Cellulosilyticum sp. I15G10I2: one gene and its partner. The protein of the gene in region 2 interacts with the protein of the main gene of each other region in a pairwise test. Links are inferred from orthologs where the notes say so. Each region holds a gene or a part of one and is shown on either strand. Other genes may lie near its edges. The genes, in order: leuS and ligA.

What was found.
Region 1: the proteins of ligA (region 2) and leuS interact in binary tests that used the Escherichia coli proteins (3 or more experiments, as listed by UniProt). The link is inferred for Cellulosilyticum sp. I15G10I2 from one-to-one orthologs.

What each region holds. Positions count from the first base shown.
Region 1 is NZ_FMMP01000028.1:12,313-20,381, reverse strand. What follows is about bases 1,562-4,612. They hold leuS (leucine--tRNA ligase), read left to right. Parts: upstream 1,562-1,912; coding sequence 1,913-4,312; downstream 4,313-4,612. Other genes in these bases: BN3326_RS18975 (hypothetical protein), read right to left, coding at 4,357-4,612. In the rest of the region: BN3326_RS18990 (SDR family NAD(P)-dependent oxidoreductase), read left to right, coding at 1-474; BN3326_RS18985 (DUF4349 domain-containing protein), read left to right, coding at 576-1,523; more of BN3326_RS18975, read right to left, coding at 4,613-5,037; BN3326_RS18970 (NAD(P)H-dependent oxidoreductase), read right to left, coding at 5,037-5,615; BN3326_RS18965 (TetR/AcrR family transcriptional regulator), read left to right, coding at 5,753-6,340; BN3326_RS18960 (gamma carbonic anhydrase family protein), read left to right, coding at 6,400-6,942; BN3326_RS18955 (hypothetical protein), read right to left, coding at 6,897-7,166; BN3326_RS18950 (hypothetical protein), read right to left, coding at 7,191-7,703; BN3326_RS18945 (hypothetical protein), read left to right, coding at 7,838-8,069.
Region 2 is NZ_FMMP01000025.1:41,761-49,734, forward strand. The notes cover bases 2,333-5,288. They hold ligA (NAD-dependent DNA ligase LigA), read left to right. Parts: upstream 2,333-2,809; coding sequence 2,810-4,768; downstream 4,769-5,288. Other genes in these bases: pcrA (DNA helicase PcrA), read left to right, coding at 2,333-2,370; BN3326_RS18650 (hypothetical protein), read left to right, coding at 2,517-2,705; BN3326_RS18660 (glutamate-5-semialdehyde dehydrogenase), read left to right, coding at 4,863-5,288. In the rest of the region: more of pcrA, read left to right, coding at 100-2,332; more of BN3326_RS18660, read left to right, coding at 5,289-6,149; BN3326_RS18665 (peptidylprolyl isomerase), read left to right, coding at 6,174-7,394; BN3326_RS18670 (NADH peroxidase), read left to right, coding at 7,566-7,974. UniProt on the Escherichia coli protein: DNA ligase that catalyzes the formation of phosphodiester linkages between 5'-phosphoryl and 3'-hydroxyl groups in double-stranded DNA using NAD as a coenzyme and as the energy source for the reaction.

The DNA of each region.
Region 1 (8,069 bases), on a different replicon or contig from region 2:
CAAGATAAAGTATTTGAAGAAGATCTTAAATTGATACAGCTTAATATAATAGCTTTAACAGAACTTACTAAGCTCTTTGGCGCGGAAATGGTAAAACGCAAACAAGGCAAGATTCTTAATGTAGCCTCAACTGGATCATATCATTCTGGTCCCTATACAGCTGTTTATTATGCAACTAAGGCTTATGTGTTATCACTATCAGAGGCACTGCAGATAGAACTTAAACCATTTGGCATCACAGTGTCAGCTCTTTGTCCCGGAGCAACCCAAACAGAATTTTCAAAAAAAGCGGGCAAAAAAGATGCAAAATTTGCAATGGGGGCTAAGGAAGTAGCGCAGGTAGCTTTTAAAGGATTGATGAAGCGCAAGACGATAATTATTCCAGGGCTTGGGAATAAATTATTTGTAAAAATACCCCGAGGTTGGGCGAGCCAAATAGTAGCGAAGTATCAAAAATCTTTGTATCTGAAGTGATCTAAAGTAATGTAAATAGACTTACACTGGAACAAATAACTTACTAGAAACGTCTTAATAAAAAAGATAATGAATAATAGATCATGAAAGGGGAGAAAGAAATGAAGAATAAAGTTCTAATTAAAATTTTGCAAGTCATGGTAGCAGCTGTTTTGGTATTTAGTCTATATGGGTGTGGGGCTCAAAAGTCAGCAAGATCAGAGACTTCTACTGCAAATCAAGCAGCAAAGTCAGAAGGTATGATGATGGATACTGCAACAGGGACAGCTGTTAGAGAAGAGGTAGCAAGACCTGAAAGTCCCAATGTTAATACAGATGTGGGATATAACCGTAAAATGATTAAAACGGGAGAACTTCAATTGCAGACTAAAGATTTTAAAAAAAGTGTAGAAGATATCGTTGCGAAGGTACAGAGCTTGGAGGGGTATGTAGAAAATTCGAATATACAGGGGAGTAACTTCTATAATAACTATCAGAATACAAGAAGTGCATCTCTCGTTGTGCGTATTCCTCAAAAACACTTTGATGCTTTTATTAATCAGTCAAGTGAATTTGGAAATGTTGTTTATACAACGTCTAACAGCACAGACATTACAAGTGAATATGTGGATACGGAAATACGGCTTAAGTCTTTAAAAACAAGACATGAAAGATTATTAGTCCTTCTAGAACAAACAGGCTCACTTAAAGACCTTTTTACAATAGAACAAGAACTGGGTCAGGTAACTTATGAAATTGAAAAGTTAAGTGGTACTTTGCAGCAATATGATCAGTTGGTAGATATGAGTACAATTAATATATCTATTGAAGAGGTCTTTAAAATTGAAGAGTCTAGACCTATTATTACTTTTGGCGATAAAATAAATGATACATTTAAAGAATCTATAAAAGGGCTTAAGCGTTTATTAGAAGGCTTTGTATTAATAATAGTAGCTGTTATACCGTTTTTAATTCTTATCGTACCTAGTGCAATTATAATAATCGTTCTTAGTAAAAGGTTTAAAAAAAATAGCAAAGTCAAAGCTCAGCGCTCAGAAGAAGATAAATAATAAAGGAATTGTATTTAGGCGTTGATTTTCTAGCGCGTATATGATAAAATTTGCTATGAAAAATCAAATATTTTAAATACAATGATGCGAAGTAGTAGTATAAGGCGTTTTTTAAGAGAGCTGCTGGGTGGTGTAAAGCAGTAAAACAATTAATATGAACTCATCGCTAAGTTCCATACTGAATATTGGAGTAGGTAATGGCGGTGCTTCCCGTTAAAGAAGATAAAGTGCGCAAAGAGAATTTTGCGAATTAGAGTGGTAACGCGGAAATAACCTTTCGTCTCTTAATATATGAATTAGGAGACGAAAGGTTTTTATTTTGAAATACGAAAGCAAGTAGTAGTTAATTTAAAGCGTATTCATTGATAGACGTACTAAAGGAGGAATATATTGTGAAATATGATCACAAACAAATTGAACAAAAGTGGAGAGCAAATTGGGATAAGGCACCAATTAATGTAGAGACCCCAGATAAAAAGCCTTATTATTGTCTGGATATGTTTCCTTATCCATCAGGAAATGGACTGCATGTAGGGCATTGGAGAGGGTATGTACTTTCAGATGTATGGAGCCGTTATCAAATTCTTCATGGTTACCACGTACTTCACCCGATGGGATGGGATGCTTTTGGGCTTCCTGCAGAAAACTATGCTATTTCTAAGAAAGTACATCCAGCTATTGCTACAGCCGAAAACGTAGCTAATTTTAAACGCCAGTTGCACGATATCAGTGCGATTTACGACTGGGATAAAGAAGTGAATACAACAGACCCTCATTACTATAAGTGGACACAGTGGATCTTTCTTAAAATGTTCGAAGAAGGTCTTGCTTATGAAAAAGAAATGCCTATTAACTGGTGCCCATCTTGTAAAACTGGACTTGCAAATGAAGAAGTGAAAGAGGGTTCTTGTGACAGATGCGGCAGCACAGTCACAAAGAAAAATCTGCGTCAATGGATGCTTAAGATAACAGCTTATGCAGAAAGACTTCTAAATGACCTTGAAGGACTTGAGTGGCCGGAAAAAGTTAAGAAGATGCAGTCAGATTGGATTGGTAAAAGTTACGGTGCAGAGATTGACTTCGAAATAGAAGGAGCAGACAAAAAAGTTAAAGTTTTTACAACAAGACCAGATACGCTATATGGTGCAACTTTTATGGTTCTTGCCCCAGAACATGAACTTGTTATGGCGCTTACAGCGGAAGAACAAAAGGCACAAGTAGAAAAATATGTTTTTGATGCATCTACTAAGTCATCGGTTGATCGTATGGCAGATAAAGATAAGACAGGCGTATTTTTAGGCAAATATGCGATCAACCCGCTAAATGGCGAGAAGCTTCCTGTTTGGATCTCTGATTATGTACTTGCGGACTATGGAACAGGCGCTATTATGTGTGTACCTGCTCATGATGAACGTGATTTTGCTTTTGCGACAAAATTTAAGCTTCCTATTGTACAAGTTATTTCAAAAACAGGAGAGATTGAAGACTTAAAAGAAGCATTTACTGAAGAAGGCATCATGGTTAATTCAGGAGAATTTAATGGTCAAAAATCAAGTGAAGCAAAGATTTCTATACCAGAGTACCTCGAAAAACAAAGTATTGGAACAAAGACGGTTAATTATAAACTTCGTGACTGGGTATTTTCACGTCAAAGATACTGGGGTGAACCTATACCCGTAGTCCACTGTGAACATTGCGGCGTAGTAGGGGTAAAAGAAGAAGATCTTCCTATTACATTACCACAAGTAGAAAGCTATGAACCAACAGGTACAGGAGAATCGCCACTTGCAGCAATAGATGAATGGGTTAATACAACCTGTCCAAAATGCGGAGGCCCTGCAAAAAGAGAAACCAACACAATGCCGCAATGGGCTGGCTCCTCGTGGTACTTCTTAAGGTATCCCAATCCACACAATGATAAAGAACTTATCAGTAAAGAAGATATGAAAAAATGGCTGCCGGTAGATATGTATGTGGGCGGGATTGAACATGCCGTTCTTCATCTTTTATATGCAAGGTTTTATACTAAATTTTTATATGATATCGGCACAGTAGATTTTGAAGAACCTTTTACACGCCTTTTTAATCAAGGCATGGTTACAAAAAATGGTGCGAAAATGAGCAAATCTAAGGGTAATGTAGTTTCACCGGATGAGCTTGTAGAAAAATATGGTTGTGATTCCCTACGTATGTATGAGCTTTTTATTGGACCACCAGAACTTGATTCAGAGTGGGATGATAGAGGGATTGAAGGCGTATACCGTTTCTTAAATAAAGTATGGAAACTAGTTGATGAGAATAAAGCAATACCGGCTACTAAAGATATGGAAAGAATCCGACATAAAATGATTTATGATATTACACTACGTATGGAAAGTTTCAGCCTTAACACAGTAGTTAGCGGTTTTATGGAATATACCAATAAGCTTCTGGATCTTCAAAAGAAACAAGGTGGTATTGATCAGGATACAATCCGAACGCTTATTATACTGCTTGCACCATTTACACCACATATCAGCGAAGAGCTTTGGCAGACACTAGAGGGTAGCGGCAGTGTATTTGCAAACGAGTGGCCAGTTTATGATAAGGAAAAAATGAAAGAAGATGAAATCGAAATAGCTATTCAGATTAGTGGTAAAGTAGCCGGTAAGATTACAGTAGCCACTGATGAAGAGGAAGCAAGTGTACTTGCAAAAGCAAGACTAGCAGCTGCAGCTAAGCTCGAAGGCAAGCAAATTATAAAAGAAATTTATGTTAAAGGTCGTATCGTTAACATTGTAGCTAAATAAATAGAAATGGGCACAGATTCTGCAGAATCTGTGCCCATTTCTATTTATTTAGCTATTCTTGCGTACATCAGTTTTTTAGTAACATTATTTTTTTTAGCAAGAACCAGCCAAAATTTATTTCCCATCAAGATAAAGAACCATTTTGGAAATTTATAATTACCAAAAATAATTTTTTTATCATAGGGTAAAGAATCAAGTTCTTTGATGCTATTGATAAGTAAACAGAGTGCATCGTAAACAGGACGCGCTACTTTAGAATTTAAAGGAATTTGATCTTTTGTAGATCTAATCATTTCACCGCCGCCTAGTCCTATGCCTCCACACCACTTAAAACCTGTTGCTAGGCAATAATTTTCTAAAATGCTAAGTGCATTTTTATTTTGATGTCCCTCAATAAAGCCACAGTTAGCAAGTGCATAAAGCGCAAGGGGATTTGAATCATTTATAGCGTGTTGTTTTTTATAAGCCTCTAAATTTACCAGTGCCTCTAACAAGCTAGAAGGTAAACTATCAACATAAAGAGGGAAGACAATAACAATTAACTTGCAAGATAGAATATTTTCAAAAAGATCATGTTTATTTGGTTTGTTTAGAAGTTCTAGTGCATTTATTATAAGTTTTTCTTTAAAAGTATTTTGAAGCCCTCTCCAGATATAATCTATAAGATATAAAGAGCAGCTCTCGCCCGTTTTAGGGCTTCCATTTATAAAACAAATTTTAGCCATTAGATATTTCCCTCCATACTATCTTTTGAAAGATATTTTTTAATATCAATAGCAACTTTTAACATATCATTTTCATTACTACAGAAATAAACCTCAGGATCAGATGCATCAAGATTAGCAGCATTTGCTTTTGTAAGAGCGGTAAAGGTGTTTTTTTCAGCAGGTGTAATGTTATCATTATAAGCTACCATTATAAGATTGGGACGTTTAATATAACGTTGTTTGTGATGCACTTCACCTTTAGACCTTTTAAAAAAAGGAAGTAAAGTAGGGATTAAACGATCTAATGTTCTTTTGATAGCAGGGCTGTATGAGCCATATAAGAGAGGTGTTACATAAATAAGCAGATCACTGTTAATAATGTCTTTGTTAATAGGTGTTGTAATATCCTTAAAAATACAGCTGCCAGGAGTCTGCACCCAACAATTAAAGCATCCGATACAATGCCTAGCTGAATCCTTATCTATAGCATACCAGTTGATTGTTTGAATGTTTGATAAATGGTCATGGAAGATCGTATTAAGCGAACTTGATATTGGATGAAGATTAGAATTATCATATATGATGGTTGTATGCATATAAAACCCCTTTCTATGTTAACGGTGTAAACATTAAAGAGATTATAGCATTGTATGTTTACAGTGTCAACATATTTGGATATAATAAAATGAAGATAAAAAGATTTTTTATTTAGCATTAAAAAAAGGAGAATAACATGGAAAAAATGAGTTATCATCATGGCACCTTAAAAGAAGAGATGATAGAAAAGGGGCTTACTTTGATTAATGATGAAGGGATAAAAGGATTTTCTCTTAGAAAAGTAGCGGCTATGTGTGGTGTAAGTCATACTGCACCTTATAAACATTTTAAAAATAAAGAAGAGTTAATGGAGGTGATATCAGAACGGGTGTTACAAAGTTTTAGTGAATGCTTAAAACAGGCTATAGAAGAGGGGAAAAACAAGAAAACAAGTATGGCTGAGGTTGGAAAGGCTTATGTAAAGTTTATGCTTGAGCATAAAGAATACTTTAAGTTTATATTCTTTAGTGATTATAAAGTGAGTGTATGCCTCAAAGGAAAGCATTTTATTTATCAAAAGGGTAACCCTTTTGAGGTTTTTTGTACCGGAGCAACTACCTATCTTAAAAATTATGTACAAGACGAGCAGCAGATTAATTATATCATTTTAAGTATGTGGAGTATTGTACATGGGATCTCTACACTTATTATCAATGAAAGTTTTGAGTATGAGGGAGATTATGAAGAATTAGTTGGAAAAATGCTTACGATAGGGCCTATATAAATGTAAGCAGTCTAATATAGACTTTACAATAAAAAGATAAAAAAATAAGGAGGAAAGAGATGATTCATCCATATAAAAATGAATTGCCTGAAATAGATCAAAGTTGTTTTGTTGCGGAGGGAGCACACATAATAGGTAAAGTACGTATAGGTAAAGCATGCAGTATTTGGTACAATGCTGTTTTAAGAGGAGATGTTGAGACTATTACTATAGGAGACTATACGAATGTACAAGATAATGTGGTGATACATGTTTCCAAACAAGATTCAGCTTATATAGGAGAGGGGGTAACTATAGGTCATAGTGCAATTATTCATGGGGCGACAATAGGGGAGTACACATTAATTGGTATGGGAAGTACAATACTGGACGGGGCGCGTATAGGGAAAAACTGTATTATAGGCGCTAATAGTCTTGTGACAGCAGGAACAATTATTCCTGATGGCATGTTAGTAATAGGGACTCCAGCAAGAGTTTTAAAGCCTCTTGATGAAGCCCAAGTACAGCACATTAAACAATCTGCAGAAGATTATGTTCAATTGGCAAAAGCATATAGTCAGCCCATTTTAGAGGTCATTAAAGAAACAAATGCTTCAAATTGAGCCCGTTTATTAACTGGGATGCGGCTTTTTAGATGATCTAGTAAAGCAGCCTGCATATCGGGTGTAAAGTTAACGTTTTTTTTCTTGGCTTCATTAGAAACAGCCATAAGCGTTCCTATAATTTCTATATCACTTTTATAAGATAAAGAATTGATAGTCCCTTGCAATGTAGATAAAAAGCCCTGATCCACACCTTTAAAAGCGGGGTGATTCATTAAGTCCATAATTTAGACCTCCTTGATTAAAGTTTATTTGATAAAACTAGATAATACTTTTAAAATTTGAAGTTGATTAGGTTCAAGCACACCAGAAAGTTTGTCGATTACATCAGAAGCTTTATTAATAGAAGCGCTATTAGTAGGGGCTGTACTTTGTGGATTTGGATCTGGAGAAGATGGAAGAGGTATGTTAGCAGTCAATGGATCATTGCCTGTATAGCTAGAATTATAGGGCTCTGTAGTTTTTACAGCAAGTAAGTCTTTAACTTCCGAAAGTTTCAAGATAGCATCTATAAAATACGCACGATCATCAGAAAGATTTGTCCTTATGTCATTAAGAAATTTTTTTTCCCATCCTGTATCACGTGGTATAGTTATTGATCTTACAAATTCTTCTTTTGAAAACAAATCTATAGTAGACATTAACTCGAACGCTTTAATAAATATAGCTACAGCCCTTTGTTTATCAGGATCTAAATAAGGAACCAATGACTTAGAAATCATCAAAAAATCATTATTCATAGCAGAGTCCAGTGAGATCATAAAAACCCTCCTTTTAAATAGTATCTTTTATAATGTATGACCGAGGATAAATATATTAGAACTAATTAAGTTATTTTTATAAGACGTACAGAATAAAATATTAGTGAAATAATATTTGAAAGAGTTGATAAGTGATGGAAAAAGAATTGGTTACTTTAAATTTAGAAAGGGACTTAAATGAAATAGCTTCTCTTATATGGGGGTATATGGATAAAACATACATATCTGATTTGAAAAGTAAAATTAATGGCTATAGGCAAGAGTGTAAAGAAAATCTATGTAAGGAAGCACAACTGATTAGAGCACTTATTCCTTTTATGAGTGAAGAAAAGAAGATGCTTGAATTTGTTATAGATTTAATAATTT
Region 2 (7,974 bases):
AATCCGTAGTGGCAGGCCCCTTAAAGAGCCTGCCGTTTTGTGTTAGTCTAAAAAGCATAAGCTTATCTTCCAAGTTTAAAATAAAGGAGAAATAAGGATATGGATTTTACTAAAGGATTAAATGATATGCAAAAAGAGGCTGTACTTCATACAGAAGGACCACTTCTTATATTGGCAGGAGCAGGCTCAGGCAAAACAAGGGTTCTAACTCATCGTATTGCCCATTTAGTAGAAAATAAAGGCGTAGCACCATGGTCAGTTCTTGCCATTACTTTTACGAATAAAGCAGCAAAAGAAATGAAAGAAAGAGTAGCTGCTTTAATTGGAGAAGAAATGGCCGATGATATGTGGGTTAGTACTTTCCATGCAATGTGCGTACGTATTTTAAGAAGATATTCAGAAAAGCTAGGATATGGCAGATATTTCACTATTTATGACACCGCTGATCAAAAATCTCTTTTAAAAGATATCCTAAAGCTTCTTAATGTTAATGAAAAAAATTTCCCAGTAGGTACAGTATTAGGCGCCATAAGCAGTAAAAAAAATGAACTTATTACAACAGATATGGCCACAAAAAGAGCAGCTGAGGATTATAGAGAAAAGATTATAGCCCAAGTTTATGCAGCTTATCAGAAAAAATTAAAGGATAATAATGCGATGGACTTTGACGATCTTTTAATGAATGCTTATTTACTCCTAAGAGATCACGCGGACGTACTTAACTATTATCAAAATAAATTTAAATATATCTTAGTAGATGAATATCAAGATACAAACGGTGCACAGTATCAGCTCGTAGAAATGTTGGCAAAGGCGCATCATAATCTTTGTGTAGTGGGAGATGATGATCAGTCTATTTATGGCTGGAGAGGAGCGGATATCAGCAATATACTGGACTTTGAGAAAGATTTTGCAGCAACAACAGTCATTAAACTTGAACAAAATTATCGTTCCACTAAAAACATATTAGAGGCTGCAAATCGAGTAGTTGCCTACAATAAAGGGAGAAAACCTAAAAAACTTTGGACAGATAACGAAGACGGTCAAACGATTACTATAGTACCAGCAACTAATGAATATAGAGAAGCGGAAGCTATTGCAAAAAACATCGTAAAGAGTATTGAAGAAGGAGAAAGAGATTATAGAGAATTTGCTATTTTATACCGTACTAATGCGCAGTCCCGTGTGCTTGAGGAAAAAATGGTAGAAAACTCTATACCCTATAGACTTCTTGGCGGAACAAGATTCTATGAGAGAAAAGAAATTAAAGACTTAGTCAGCTACCTTAAAGTGGTGGCGAACATAAAAGATGATGTGGCTATAAAACGTATTATTAATGTTCCCAAAAGAGGGGTAGGGGCAGCTAGTGTTAATACCCTGACTGATTATGCCCTAAGACAAAACATGGATTTTTTTGAAGCAGCCAGACTTTCAAAAGAACTTGGTATACTAGGGAATGGGCCTAGTCAAAAAGTTTTAAGCTTTGCAGTACTTATAGAAGAGTTACAGCAAGCTGCAGCTTCAAACAATATCCAAGCGTTACTTGAACTCATTATAGAAAAAACTGATTATTTAAACTACATTCGTCAAACAGAAGCTGAAACGGCAGAAGATCGTTTAAGAAATATCGAGGAGCTTATTGCAAAGACGATGCATTATATGAGCCATGCCGAGGAGCCTAGATTAGATGAATTTTTAGAAGAAGTTGCACTTGTAGCAGATATTGATAATTACGATGAAGATAGTAACTCGGTAGTACTTATGACGCTACATAGTGCCAAAGGACTTGAGTTTCCTGTCGTGTTTATGCCAGGGGTAGAAGAAGGGCTCTTTCCAAGCTATATGAGCCTTACAGAGGGAGACGATAAATTAGAGGAAGAAAGAAGATTATGTTATGTGGGCATTACAAGAGCCAGAGAAAAACTATATATTCTTCACGCAGAACAGCGAACACTTTTTGGACGTACACAGTACAGTTTACCTTCTAGATTTATCAGAGAACTTGGAAGAGGAGAATCAAGACTGCAAAAATCTCAGGAAGACTCCAAAAGTCTTAGAACCTTTGAGACAAAGTCTGCAAATGAGAAAAAAACGTTTGTTACTAAAGAAATACCTAAGCCTACTATGCCGTCTTTTAGGAGTAAAGGACCTATAGGCCATAATCTAGGACATGCACCTTCTAAAATAGAAAATTTACCTCAGCCCATTTTAGATTTTACGGAAGGTGATATTGTAAAGCATAAGATGTTTGGGCAAGGAACTATTAAACAAATTGACAAAATTAAAGATGATGTATTTGTGACAATTAGCTTTCAAAGTGGTGAAATAAGACAGTTAAGTACAAGGTTTGCTAAACTACAAAAGTTATAATTTTAATAAGTAACAGTTTTAATTATTTTGTATAGTAAATAGTGCATATTTAGGAATAAATAATTGATTAATAAATAACGAAGTGATAAAATAAGCTTAAATGCTATACAATATGTTATATTGTGTTAAGGAAGTGTGAATCCTATATGCTATTACAAGAACTCATTAAGAACACGGAAAATTTTTTAAAACTTGCAGAGGATATGTATAAAAGCGGAAGGCTGACATCTGAGGAATATGATGAAATGACATTTATTAAGAGGAATTTTGTAGATCAAGCTAGATGTCATACACTTGGGACTAAACTTATGCAGCGCTACAAACAAAAAAAATAATAATATGAAGAGCTCCTTAAAAGTATTAATTTTAGTGCTTTAGGGAGCTTTACTAATAGTCTTATAACCTATAAAATATAAAGTATTTAAGTTAGGAGAAGTTTATGCGTAGTGATCAAATGAGCAGAATGAAAGAATTGGTAGAGCTATTAAATAGAGCGGCTTATGCATATGAACAGCAAGATACAGAAATAATGAGTAACTATGAATATGATAAGCTTTATGATGAACTTAAGAATCTTGAAGAACAGACAGGCATTATTCTTGCAGGAAGTGTTACCCAAAAGGTAGGTTATGGTGTTGTAAGCAGCTTACCTAAAATAATGCATACACAGAAAATGCTTTCACTAGATAAAACTAAAGACAGTGAGAGGCTTAAAACATTTTTAGGTGCCGAGGAAGGGCTCTTATCCTGGAAGTTGGATGGCCTTACGATTGTATGTACTTATGAGGCAGGTAAACTTGTCCGTGCAGTTACAAGAGGAAATGGAGAAATTGGCGAAGATGTTACTAATAATGCAAAAGTATTTAAAAATCTTCCGCTGAAAATAGATTATGAAGAGTCACTTGTCATAAGAGGTGAAGCGATTATTACTTATTCAGACTTTCATAAAATCAATGAAAAACTAGGTGAAAAAGAAGAAAAATATAAAAATCCTAGAAACCTATGCAGCGGCAGTGTAAGACAGCTTAATTCCAAAATTACGGCAGATAGAAAAGTTAGGTTTTTTGCCTTTGCGATTGTAGAAGGTGGTATGGCGTTTCAGACAAAGAGTGAGCAGATAGATTGGTTAAGTTTAAAGGGATTTGAAACTGTAGAGTATAAGAAAGTTACACAAGCAACCCTAGAAAGGTGCGTTAAATACTTCGCAGAAGAAATATCAAATAAAGACTTTGCATCAGATGGGCTTGTACTGACTTATAATGATATTTTTTATGCTAAAGGGCTTGGTGAAACAGCAAAATTTCCAAGAGACTCAATTGCCTTTAAATGGCAGGATGAAATAGCAGAGACACAAATTATTAATATTGAATGGAATACATCTCGTACAGGGCTTATTAATCCAGTAGCTATTTTTGAACCGGTAGAGATCGAAGGGACTACTGTGGAGCGAGCTAGTGTCCACAATTTAAGTATATTAGAAGATCTAAAACTTGGAATAGGGGATACCGTAAAGGTATATAAAGCCAATATGATCATCCCTCAGATTTCAGAGAATGTAACCCCAACTGGACCTGTTAAAGCGCCAGATGCATGTCCGGTGTGCGGCGCACATACCATTATTAAACAAGAGAAAGCATCGAAGACACTCTATTGTACAAATACCAACTGTAAAGCGCAGCGCTTAAGAGCTTTTGTACATTTTACAAGTCGTGATGCTATGAATATTGAAGGACTTTCAGAAGCGACAATCGATAAATTTCTTAAGAAAGGTTATTTGCAGGAATTTAGTTCGCTTTATCATTTAGAAGGCTATAAGGAATCAATCGTTCAAATAGAGGGGTTTGGAGAAAAGTCTTATCAGAACCTAATGCAATCTATTGAAAAATCAAGAGATGTTGGCCTTGCACAGTTTATCTATGCACTAGGGATTGTACAAGTTGGACTAAATACAGCTAAGCTTATCTGTAAACATTTTAATTATGAAATTGATCAAATGATACATGCAAAAGAGGAAGAACTAAAAAATATTTCAGGGATTGGCCCGGTTATTGCAAGAGAGTTCAGTGCCTATTTCAGTTTGGAAGTTAATCAAGTTATGGTGCAGAATATGCTGAAAGAACTTCACTTAAGACAGGAGAGTGTGGCTGCTATACCGGAATCACAGATTAAAGACCATACGTTTGTTATAACCGGAGAAGTTTATCACTTTAAAAACCGTAAGGAGCTGCAAGCTAAAATAGAAGAACTAGGTGGTAAAGTAACAGGTTCTGTGAGTAAGAGTACGCATTATCTAATTAATAATGACAATGCGTCAAGCTCTAGTAAAAACAAGAAAGCTAAAGCATTTGGCATCCCGATTATTACAGAAGAGAATTTTTTAGAACTTATAAAAGCTTAGGGAAATGAGATAATGTTTGTAAGCCTATTATAAAAAAGGTATAATGGTTCTATGTGTTTAGTAAAGACAGAACAATTTAAGGAGGATTATGCATATGGATATATATGAGGCAGCCCAAAACGCAAGAAAGGCAGCTATTCAATTAGCAGCCATAGATGGCGATAAGAAGAATGAAGCATTAAGAGCTATTGCTAAAGCCCTTGAGAAAAATAAGCATGCAATAGAAAAAGCCAATAGCATAGATCTAGAAAACAGCGAAAAAGAACAAGCAGCTATGCCGCTTTTAAAAAGATTGAAGTTTGGTGAAGAGAAAATAAAAGACGTAGTACAAGGCATACAAAGTCTTATAGGTCTTGAAGATCCAGTTGGTAAGATTCAGCTTAAGACAGAATTAGATAAAGATTTAATCTTAACTAGGATTGCATCACCCATTGGTGTTATAGGCGTTATCTTTGAATCGAGACCTGATGCACTTGTTCAGATCTCTGCACTATGTTTAAAAAGTGGTAATGCTGTACTCCTTAAAGGTGGCAGCGAGGCAAAAGAAACGAATAAAATACTTTTTCAAATTATAAAAAAAGCAACAGAAGACATAGGTATACCTACGGGCTGGATAGCGCTTATGGAAAATAGGCAAGATGTAAATGCCATTCTTAAAATGGATAAGTTTATAGATCTGCTTATTCCAAGAGGATCTAATGAGTTTGTAAGCTATATTATGAAAAATTCTAATATCCCTGTTATGGGACATGCGGATGGCATATGCCATACTTATGTGGATCAAGAAGCAGATAGTGATCTTGCAGTCAAAGTAGTAACAGATTCAAAAGTACAGTATGTAGCAGTATGTAATGCATTAGAAACACTACTCGTTCATCAAGAGATTGCTCCTATATTTCTGCCAAAGCTTAAAGCATCTCTAGATCAATACAAAGTGCTTATAAAAGGATGCGAAAAAACGAGAAACATCATTCATGCAGAAGCTGCAGATGAAGCAGATTGGCAAACCGAGTATCTGGACTATATACTTTCTATTAAAATAGTAGATAATCTTCAAGAAGCAATAGATCATATTAATAACTACGGCTCAGGCCATACAGATTGTATTGTGACGAAGAATGAAGAAACAGCAGCTCAGTTTATGATGCTAGTTGATTCAGGGAATGTTTTTCATAATGTATCGACAAGATTTAGTGATGGATTTAGATATGGGTTTGGTGCAGAAGTAGGTGTAAGTACAGCTAAGATTCATGCAAGAGGCCCTGTAGGCATAGAAGGACTACTCATTTATAAATATAAGCTATGTGGAAATGGACACATCGTAGCAGATTATGCAACCGGTGAAAAACATTTTACACATAAAAAAATAATAACATTGTAGAAAATTTAAAGAGGAGACTATATGATGAAATGTAATAAGTGCGACAATATGAATCCAGAGGATCAAATATACTGTTTAGAATGTGGAGAACAGTTAAGTGAAGAGCAAGAGACTGTTCAAGAAGAACAAGCGGTAGAGGAAGAACAAGTAACAGATGATACAGAAGTAAGTCATATAACGAATGAGGAACCAACTGGATTTCAAGAAGAAATTGGTACTAAAAAAAGTAAGCATACTAAATTAATTGCAGGGATTGTACTTCTAATAGCTGTTGGAATATTTATAGCGTTGTACGCTAATCAAAAACCTTCAGCAGATCAATTAAAAGATGCGGCTAATAGTCCAGCAGAACAATTACCAGAGAGTAGTCAGAGTGATCAAATTGTAGTTGTAATAGGTGGAGAAGAGATCACACATCCCGTTTTCAACTTATACTTTTGGATTACACAGCAACAGTTTGAAAGTGCTGGGCCTAACATATGGGAAATGGAGACGGGCGGACGCAAAACATTAGATATAGCTAAGGAAAATACATTGGATAATATTAGTCTCGTTATTGCAGCTAAGCAAAAAGCTGAAGCCCTAGGATTAGAATTATCCAAAGAGGATCAAGATCTTGTTTATGAACAGGCCAATACAATTATAATGAATAATACAGAGTTAGTAGAGAAATTAAAATTTGATATTAAAGATATGGAGAGATTTCTTAAGTATGATTTTACGATACAAAAGGTTGTAGAAGGTTTAAGGGATAATTATACACCAAGTGAAGACGAGATTAATACGCAAATGGAGCAGATTAAAGCGGGTTACGAGACTGCAACAGTAAAACATGTCCTTATTGCCAGTAAAGATGAAAAAGCAAGGGAACTTGCACAAGAAGTTTTAAATAAGGCAATAGCAGGTGAAGATATGGCAGAGCTTGCTAAAGTTTATTCAGAAGATCCAGGGTCAAAAGACAGTGGCGGAGAGTATACGTTCCCAAGAGGCCAAATGGTACCACAGTTTGAAGAGGCTTCATTTACAGGAGAAATAGGAAAAGTATATCCAGAACTTGTAGAGACAGACTATGGTTATCATATCATTAAGGTAGAAGCTAGAGATGTGGGAGCTCTTGAACAAATAAAACAAGATAGTGAAGGCATGCTTAAAACACAATATGCTCAAGATGAACTCATTAAGCTCAGCAAAGCTTTATCTGTAGAAAAAACAGATCTGTATAATAAAATAGACATCATTAAATAAATAAGCATTTAAAACTATCTAAACATCATATATTGAATTGTTTAGGTAGTTTTTTTTATAAAAATAAAATAGGCTATTGACAAAACAAGAAAATATGTTATTATATAAACATATTAAGTAATAATTATTATTACTTAATAAAAATTATTAAATATTTGGAGGGGTTAAATAATGAAAAAATATGTATGTACAATCTGTGGTTATGTTCATGAGGGAGATGAAGCACCAGAAAAATGTCCTATTTGTAAGGCGCCAGCATCAAAATTTACTGAGCAGGCAGCAGAACTTGCATGGGCAGATGAACATAGAATAGGTGTAGCACAAGGCTTAGATGAGAGAGTAGTAGAGGGTCTTCGTCAAAACTTTATGGGTGAATGTACTGAAGTTGGTATGTATCTTGCAATGAGTCGTCAAGCGGATAGAGAAGGATTTCCAGAAGTTGCAGAAGCCTATAAACGTATTGCAATAGAAGAAGCTGAGCATGCTGCTAAGTTTGCAGAACTTCTTGGTGAAGTTGTAACAGGTGATACACGCAAAAACCTTCAAATGAGAGTAGATGCAGAAAATGGTGCCTGTCAAG